2 regions of the Paeniglutamicibacter sp. ZC-3 genome follow, and region 1 is predicted to be linked to the other one. Evidence: riboswitches for the same ligand, from Rfam matches in the RefSeq annotation. Region 1 holds a riboswitch; the other holds the start of a gene.
The links. A riboswitch is a leader RNA that binds a small molecule or an ion and turns the genes downstream of it on or off. The one in region 1 is predicted to bind cyclic di-AMP.

Region 1 (3,353 bases):
CCTCATAAGGGGGGGTTATCCGCTGTGGGCACTTCCGATGCGGCAATCCGATGCGCATTGAGGGTGCCCAGTGGTTCAATAATCGCGCACTGGGCGGCCCATTGTGTAATAGCGAGTCGCCAATGTGAACGCGGGTAGAGTGGATCGCGTAGTGATCTCTTGTAACAATCAACCCCTGCGGGAGCTGCAAACGTGTCAGATTTGATCGATACCACCGAAATGTACTTGCGCACCATCCTGGAACTCCAGGAAGAGGGCATCATTGCCCTGCGCGCGCGCATTGCCGAGCGACTGGGGCACTCCGGGCCCACGGTTTCACAGACGGTGGCCCGCATGGAGCGCGACGGACTGGTCGTGGTGACCACCGACCGCCACCTCGAACTGACCTCACATGGCGCAGAAGTTGCAACGGGCGTGATGCGCAAGCACCGTCTGGCCGAACGCCTGCTCGCCGACGTCATTGGCTTGGAGTGGGAGTACGTCCATGAAGAGGCCTGCCGTTGGGAGCACGTGATGAGCGAGCGCGTGGAGCAGCGCCTGTTCAAGTTGCTCGGTTCGCCCGAGTCCTCTCCCTATGGAAATCCGATCCCCGGGCTCGAGACCCTGGGAGGGCCGGAACTGGGTGAAATCTCGATACGTGTCCAAAGTCTCGATTCGGCCCTGGTCGACGGGAATACGGGCCCGGTCCGCGTCGAGCGACTGGCCGAAACCATCCAGGTGGAACCCGAGCTGCTGGTGCAGCTCGATGAGGGTGGCATCCGCCCAGGCGCCCTAGTCACCCTCGAACGGGCCGGCGATTACGTCGTTGTTCGGGTGCAGGGGATCGAGGGCGCGCTGGAGCTTCCGACGGAAGTCAGCGCCCACGTGTTTGTCCGCCGCATGGATTGATAACGGAATTGTAACTTTGACATTAATCCCGGTAGTGTTTCACGTTGGGTTGCACCTAGGCAATCTAGTCCCGATCCGGTTCGCATAACCCTACCGGCGGATCGCGGAGCAAGAATTCCCGGTAGGGGCGGAGGACCCATTCAGCCGTTCCTGGTCTTGGACCATGGATCTTGGGGTGAAGCTGAGTCCACTATGTAGGCTCTGCCGAGTTGATCTCATGACTCGAATCCGACAGCTAACTTCGCAGGCGATACATGAGAGGTTGACATTTGACTCAGCAGCACACTCCCGGGCGCCGCCGTGCTTCCGGACCCGTTGATGCTTCGCCTGCTGAAGGTTCACTAGAGCAGATCGTGGACACCGCCCTGAGTGGTGAAAACACTTCCCGACGTTCCGGTCGACGCGCCCTGAGCGCGGTCCCTGATTCCGTCGAGACCCCTGACAACACGCAGTACACCGGCCGCCGCTTCGTAGCGGGCCTGCGCTATGGCGTATCCCCGGACGCGGACGCAATTGCCGCCACCGAAATTCCCGTCGCCCTGGCTGCGCCGGCAGCACCCGTTGCCGCCCCGGCCGAGGTCGACGAACTGGACAATGTCCTGAAGTTCGCCCCCCGGGCCCAGCGCCCCCGCCTTGGCTTCACGCACAAGCTGGCGGCAGTCGCCGCCGTTTCCGGTCTGGCGTTCGCCGCAGCCTCTCCCGCAAAGGAAGCCGAAACGGCAGCTGCGGGATCCGAGCGCGTCGCCCAGTCCGTCGTGGTCGACGTCATGGCCCCGGCCGACGACGAGGTCAAGATCGAGCGAGCCTCGCTGACCAGCGAATTCACCGAGGAAGACAAGCTGGCAACGGTCTTGACCGCAGCCGGCGGAGACGTCACCAAGCTGGCCGCCGAAGGAGTCCTGGCCCAGCCGGTGGACAGCATCCGGTTGACCTCGCGCTTCGGCCACCGCAAGAATCCGACCGGTCCGGGGTACATGAACCACAACGGCTTGGACTACGCAGTTCCCATGGGCACGCCGATCAAGGCAAGCGCCGCCGGCACCGTCGTGCAGGCCGCCTGGGCCGGCCACTCGGGCTTCCGTGTGGAGATCGACCACGGCAACGGACTGCACACCAGCTACAACCACAATTCGTCGCTGAAGGTTTCGGTGGGCCAGAAGGTCAAGCGCGGCGAAGTCGTCTCCTTGAGCGGCAGCACGGGCAACTCAACCGGCCCCCACCTGCACCTGGAAGTCATCGTCAACGGCAAGTGGGTAAACCCCGAGGCCTGGTTATAACGGCAATTGTCACCGTTCCGTGATCAGAACGTGACTTTTGGATTCGCTTCATATATTCTAAATACGTGACCAGGGATCATCCCTGTTCACCGCCGCGGGAAGTGCCGAGCACTGCCAGCCCACGGTGTCCGTTCAATTACTCGTTTGGCAGTGGCGGGGGACCCACATTCGGTTTCCACACAGGAAGCCTTGGGGTTAAGTGGTTCGGCCTGGCGGCCGGATTGCCGAGTGACTCCCACTCGAACCCGACAGCTCACCTCGCAGGCATCAGGAGAGGCATTACTACGTGACTACACGTCAAGCATTGGGCCGCCACCGCGCGACCCCGGTTCGGACCAACCCACTCGAATCCATCTCGAAGGCAGTTGCCTCGAACGCTGGTTCGGTTGGACGCCAGGCAGCAGTGATTGCAGCCGCATCAGGCCTCGTGCTCACTTTGGGCGTTCCGGCCCAGGGTGATGTTTCCCGCGAAGCAAGCGCAGTTCCCGTTGAAGGCCTCTCAGCAGAGCGTGTAGCCGTCAAGGCCGTTTCGGTCGCGGCTTCCAAGGCCAAGGACCTGAACATCGAACGCGCAGCGTTCACCTCCAAGCCGGCGCCCGCGCCGGTTGTCGTCGCCGTTTCCAACGAGGTTTCCGAGCGCTCCAACGACACCGCCCCGGTGACCCGTTCCAGCAGCAACTCGGACGCCATGGCGCCGGTGACCCGCTCGAACCGCGACTCCACCCCTAAGGCCTCCGAGGCCCCCAAGGTGAAGAGCGACTCGATGAACACCGCCAACCTGTCCGGCATCGCGGCAACCGCGGCCAAGTACGTCGGCGTTCCGTATGTATGGGGCGGCAACACCCCCTCGGGCTGGGACTGCTCGGGCTTCGTCAAGTACGTCTACGCAAAGCACGGCATCAACATCGCCCGCGGCACCTCGGCTATCCGCGCTTCGGGCCAGTTCGTGCGCACCAGCTCCCCGAAGCCGGGTGACCTCGTCTTCCAGAACGGTGGCGGACACGTCGGCATCTACCTCGGCGGCGGCAAGATGATCGGTGCCCAGAACCCGACCGTCGACACCATGCTTCACGACGTTTCCCGCAACCCGCTCTACGGTTACTACACCCTCAAGGGCTAAGCGCCAAGCGTTCCAAGGCCTCCGGTCGATCCATGTGGATCGACCGGAGGCCTTGCTGGTTAATGCGG
Region 2 (3,353 bases), on a different contig from region 1:
GCGGCTTTGTGAAATCGGCCAATATCGAGGCTGGACCTGCGCGACGTCCGGTAGCGATGGGTTATGAGACATCGCTACCGTGCTCTTTGCCGACGCACCGTTGAGTTTGCGACGCAGTTGGATTTGTGAACACCGAGGTGGATGTTTTCCTATGATTATGCCGACACCCGCGATCTGGCGGATTCCATGGTGCCAGGACCAGTTCCAGACCCAATCCCGGACGACTGCGGAATCGCGCGGAGCTGGGTCAGAGCATCATCAGAATGAATCCCGCGACGGTGCACAGGATTCCCGTCCCCGTAAGTATCCATCCGATGAGCAGGGCGGGGTTCCCCGCCCGGGGCGTTCCCAGCCCCCTTCGGTCAGGATGGGGGCTGGTCGTAATGGATTTCACCTTGGGGGCCGGCAGGCAAACCCAGGGTCTCTGCGGGATCGTGCAGCAGGTGGGAAGTTGAATGTTTCATCGAAGAACACGGCGGCTTCTCCGGGAGAAGGGACTGGATATGAGTGAGCTTTTCAGTTCCTAGTCAGGTACCTATAACAGGCAAATGCCGTGGCTAGGTTCGCTGCTTCGAGGTTGCATCGCCGCGTCGGGCTCAACAGATAACCTCATCGCATCTAAGTGGGATAACGGGAATTTGGGCGCTTTTCGGTCTCAGTGGATGGCCCCTGTGGGCGGCAGTGCCGGGACAACGATGTTGTCAGGCTCTTGTCAGCGTTCAGATTCACCGTATTGCGGCGCGTCCCCGACGGTGCTGGAGAGCACCTCCATCGTTCGGTTCCCGAGACCGCCCATGGCCGGCAGGATGTGGTGGGGGATAAACGCATGTGGGACCCGATTAATATCGAGTCCCACAGCGTGCACCGGCCAGAGGATTTAGGTCTCACCGTTACAGCGACTGCAAGCTCCGTTCAAAAAACCTGCAGTCGCCTAGAAAGAGCTTATCAGAGCGTCGTTTCCAGTCGAAGCATCCGTGGTCGTCTGCGTAGATGAGGACTTCTTCCAGGGGCTGCCCTTGAAACGGATGAACCTCACAACCGCTATGCCGGCCTTTCCCTACTCTTCACCTATCACTTCGGCGATCCGTTGCTGCCACACATGTAGGACCAAGGCGGGATTGGACGTGTTCTGACACATGAACACGCGGAAAGGGGGAAGAACGGAACCAGCCGTAGGCGAGGTCGGCGGCCGTATTCGCGAATGAATCCCATGGCCTCACTTTCGCCCGAAGCCCGAGGCCACGCGTTTGCCCGTCGCATGGATTGATAACGGAATTGTAACTTTCTGTATATACCCCGGTAGAGTTAGACGTTGGGTTTCACTTACGCAAATCCGTCCCGATCCGATTCGCATAACCCTACCGGCGGATCGCGGAGCAAGAATTCCCGGTGGGGGCGGAGGACCCATTCAACCGTTCCTGGTCTTGGACCACGGATCTTGGGGTGAAGCTGAGTCCACTATATAGGCTCAGCCGAGTTGATCTCATGACTCGAATCCGACAGCTAACTTCGCAGGCGATACATGAGAGGTAGACATTTGACTCAGCAGCACACTCCCGGCCGCCGTAGTGCTTCCGGACCCGTTGATGCTACGCCTGCTGACGGTTCACTAGAGCAGATCGCGGACACCGCACCGATCGGTGAAAACACTTCCCGACGTTCCGGTCGACGCGCCCTGAGCGCGGTCCCGGACTCCGTTGAGGCCCCCGACAGCATGCAGTACCTTGGCCGCCGCTTTGCGGCGGGCCTGCGCTACGGCGCATCCCCGGATGCGGACGCAATTGCCGCCAGCGAAATTCCTACTCCCCTGGTTGCTCCCACGACTTCGGTTGCCGCGCCCACCGAAGTCGACGAGCTGGACAATGTCCTAAAGTTCGAGCCCCGGACGCAACGCCCCCGACTTGGGTATGCGCACATGATCGCAGCAGTCGCAGCCGTTTCCGGCCTGGCATTCGCCGCCATCACCCCGGGGCAGGATGTCGAGGAAGCTGCCTCGGAGACCCAGCGCGTCGCCCAGACTGCTGTAGCAGATGTCACGGCCCCGGCCGACGACGAGGTCAAGATCGAGCGCGCCTCGCTGACCAGCGAGTTCACCGAGGAAGACAAGCTGGCAACGGTCGTGACCGCTTCCGGCGGCGACGTCACCAAAGTCGAAAGCGGCGGGGTCCTGGCCCAACCGTTGGACACCGTGCGATTGACTTCGCGTTTCGGGTTCCGGAAGAATCCGACCGGCCCGGGTTTCATGAACCACAACGGGCTGGACTATGGGGCCGCGTGCGGGACCCCTGTGAAGGCCAGTGCCGCCGGCACCGTCGTGCAGTCCGAGTTTGCCGGCCACTCCGGCAACCGCGTGCAGATCGACCATGGCAACGGGCTGGAGACCAGCTACAACCACAATTCGGCCCTCAAGGTGTCCGTGGGACAAAAGGTCAAGCGCGGAGAAGTTGTCGCGCTTGTCGGCACCACGGGCAACTCGACCGGTTGCCACGTCCACCTCGAGGTCATCGTCAACGGCAAGTGGGTAAACCCCGAAAGCTGGTTATAACGGCAATTGTCACTGTTCCGTGACCAAAACGTGACTTGTGGATTAGCTTCATATATTCTAAGTAAGTGATCGGGGATCAACCCTGTTCACCGCCGCGGGAAGTGCCGAGCACTGCCAGCCCACGGTGTCCGTTCACTTACTCGTTTGGCAGTGGCGGGGGACCCACATTCGGTTTCCACACAGGAAGCCTTGGGGTTAAGTGGTTCGGCCTGGCGACCGGATTGCCGAGTGACTCCCACTCGAACCCGACAGCTCACCTCGCAGGCATCAGGAGAGGCATTACTACGTGACTACACGTCAAGCATTGGGCCGCCACCGCGCGACCCCGGTTCGGACCAACCCCCTCGAATCCATCTCAAAGGCCGTTGCCTCGAACGCTGGTTCGGTTGGCCGCCAGGCAGCAGTCGTTGCCGCCGCATCCGGCCTGGTCCTCACTTTGGGCGTTCCCGCCCAGGGTGATGTTTCCCGCGAAGCAAGCGCCGTTCCCGTTGAAGGGCTTAGCCCGGAGCGCGTAGCCGTCAAGGCCGTTTCGGTCTCGGCGTCCAAGGACCTGAACATCGAGCGCGCAGCGTTCACCTCCAAGCCGGCACCCGCCCCGGTCGTCGTCGCCGTGGCCGAGGAAGTTACCCCGCGCTCCAACGACACCGCTCCGGTGACCCGTGCCAGCACCAACTCGAAGTCCACCGCTCCGGCGACCCGTGCCAGCAGCGCCTCGGACGCCAGCGCTCCGATGACCCGCTCGAACCGAGATTCCGCCCCTAAGGCCGCCGAGGCCCCCAAGGTCAAGAGCGACTCGATGAACACCGCC

Region 2: another riboswitch for cyclic di-AMP. It lies ahead of OIU93_RS18330 (M23 family metallopeptidase); the one in region 1 lies ahead of OIU93_RS02805 (M23 family metallopeptidase).

Annotation. Positions count from the first base shown of each region.
Region 1 covers NZ_JAOYTG010000001.1:630,040-633,392, reverse strand. The annotation lists gene OIU93_RS02810 (metal-dependent transcriptional regulator) at 193-888, shown strand; cyclic di-AMP (ydaO/yuaA leader) riboswitch at 974-1,154, shown strand; gene OIU93_RS02805 (M23 family metallopeptidase) at 1,242-2,165, shown strand; cyclic di-AMP (ydaO/yuaA leader) riboswitch at 2,293-2,446, shown strand; gene OIU93_RS02800 (C40 family peptidase) at 2,452-3,285, shown strand.
Region 2 covers NZ_JAOYTG010000024.1:57,976-61,328, reverse strand. The annotation lists cyclic di-AMP (ydaO/yuaA leader) riboswitch at 1,354-1,534, shown strand; gene OIU93_RS18330 (M23 family metallopeptidase) at 1,715-2,545, shown strand; cyclic di-AMP (ydaO/yuaA leader) riboswitch at 2,648-2,826, shown strand; gene OIU93_RS18325 (C40 family peptidase) at 2,832-3,353, shown strand, end outside.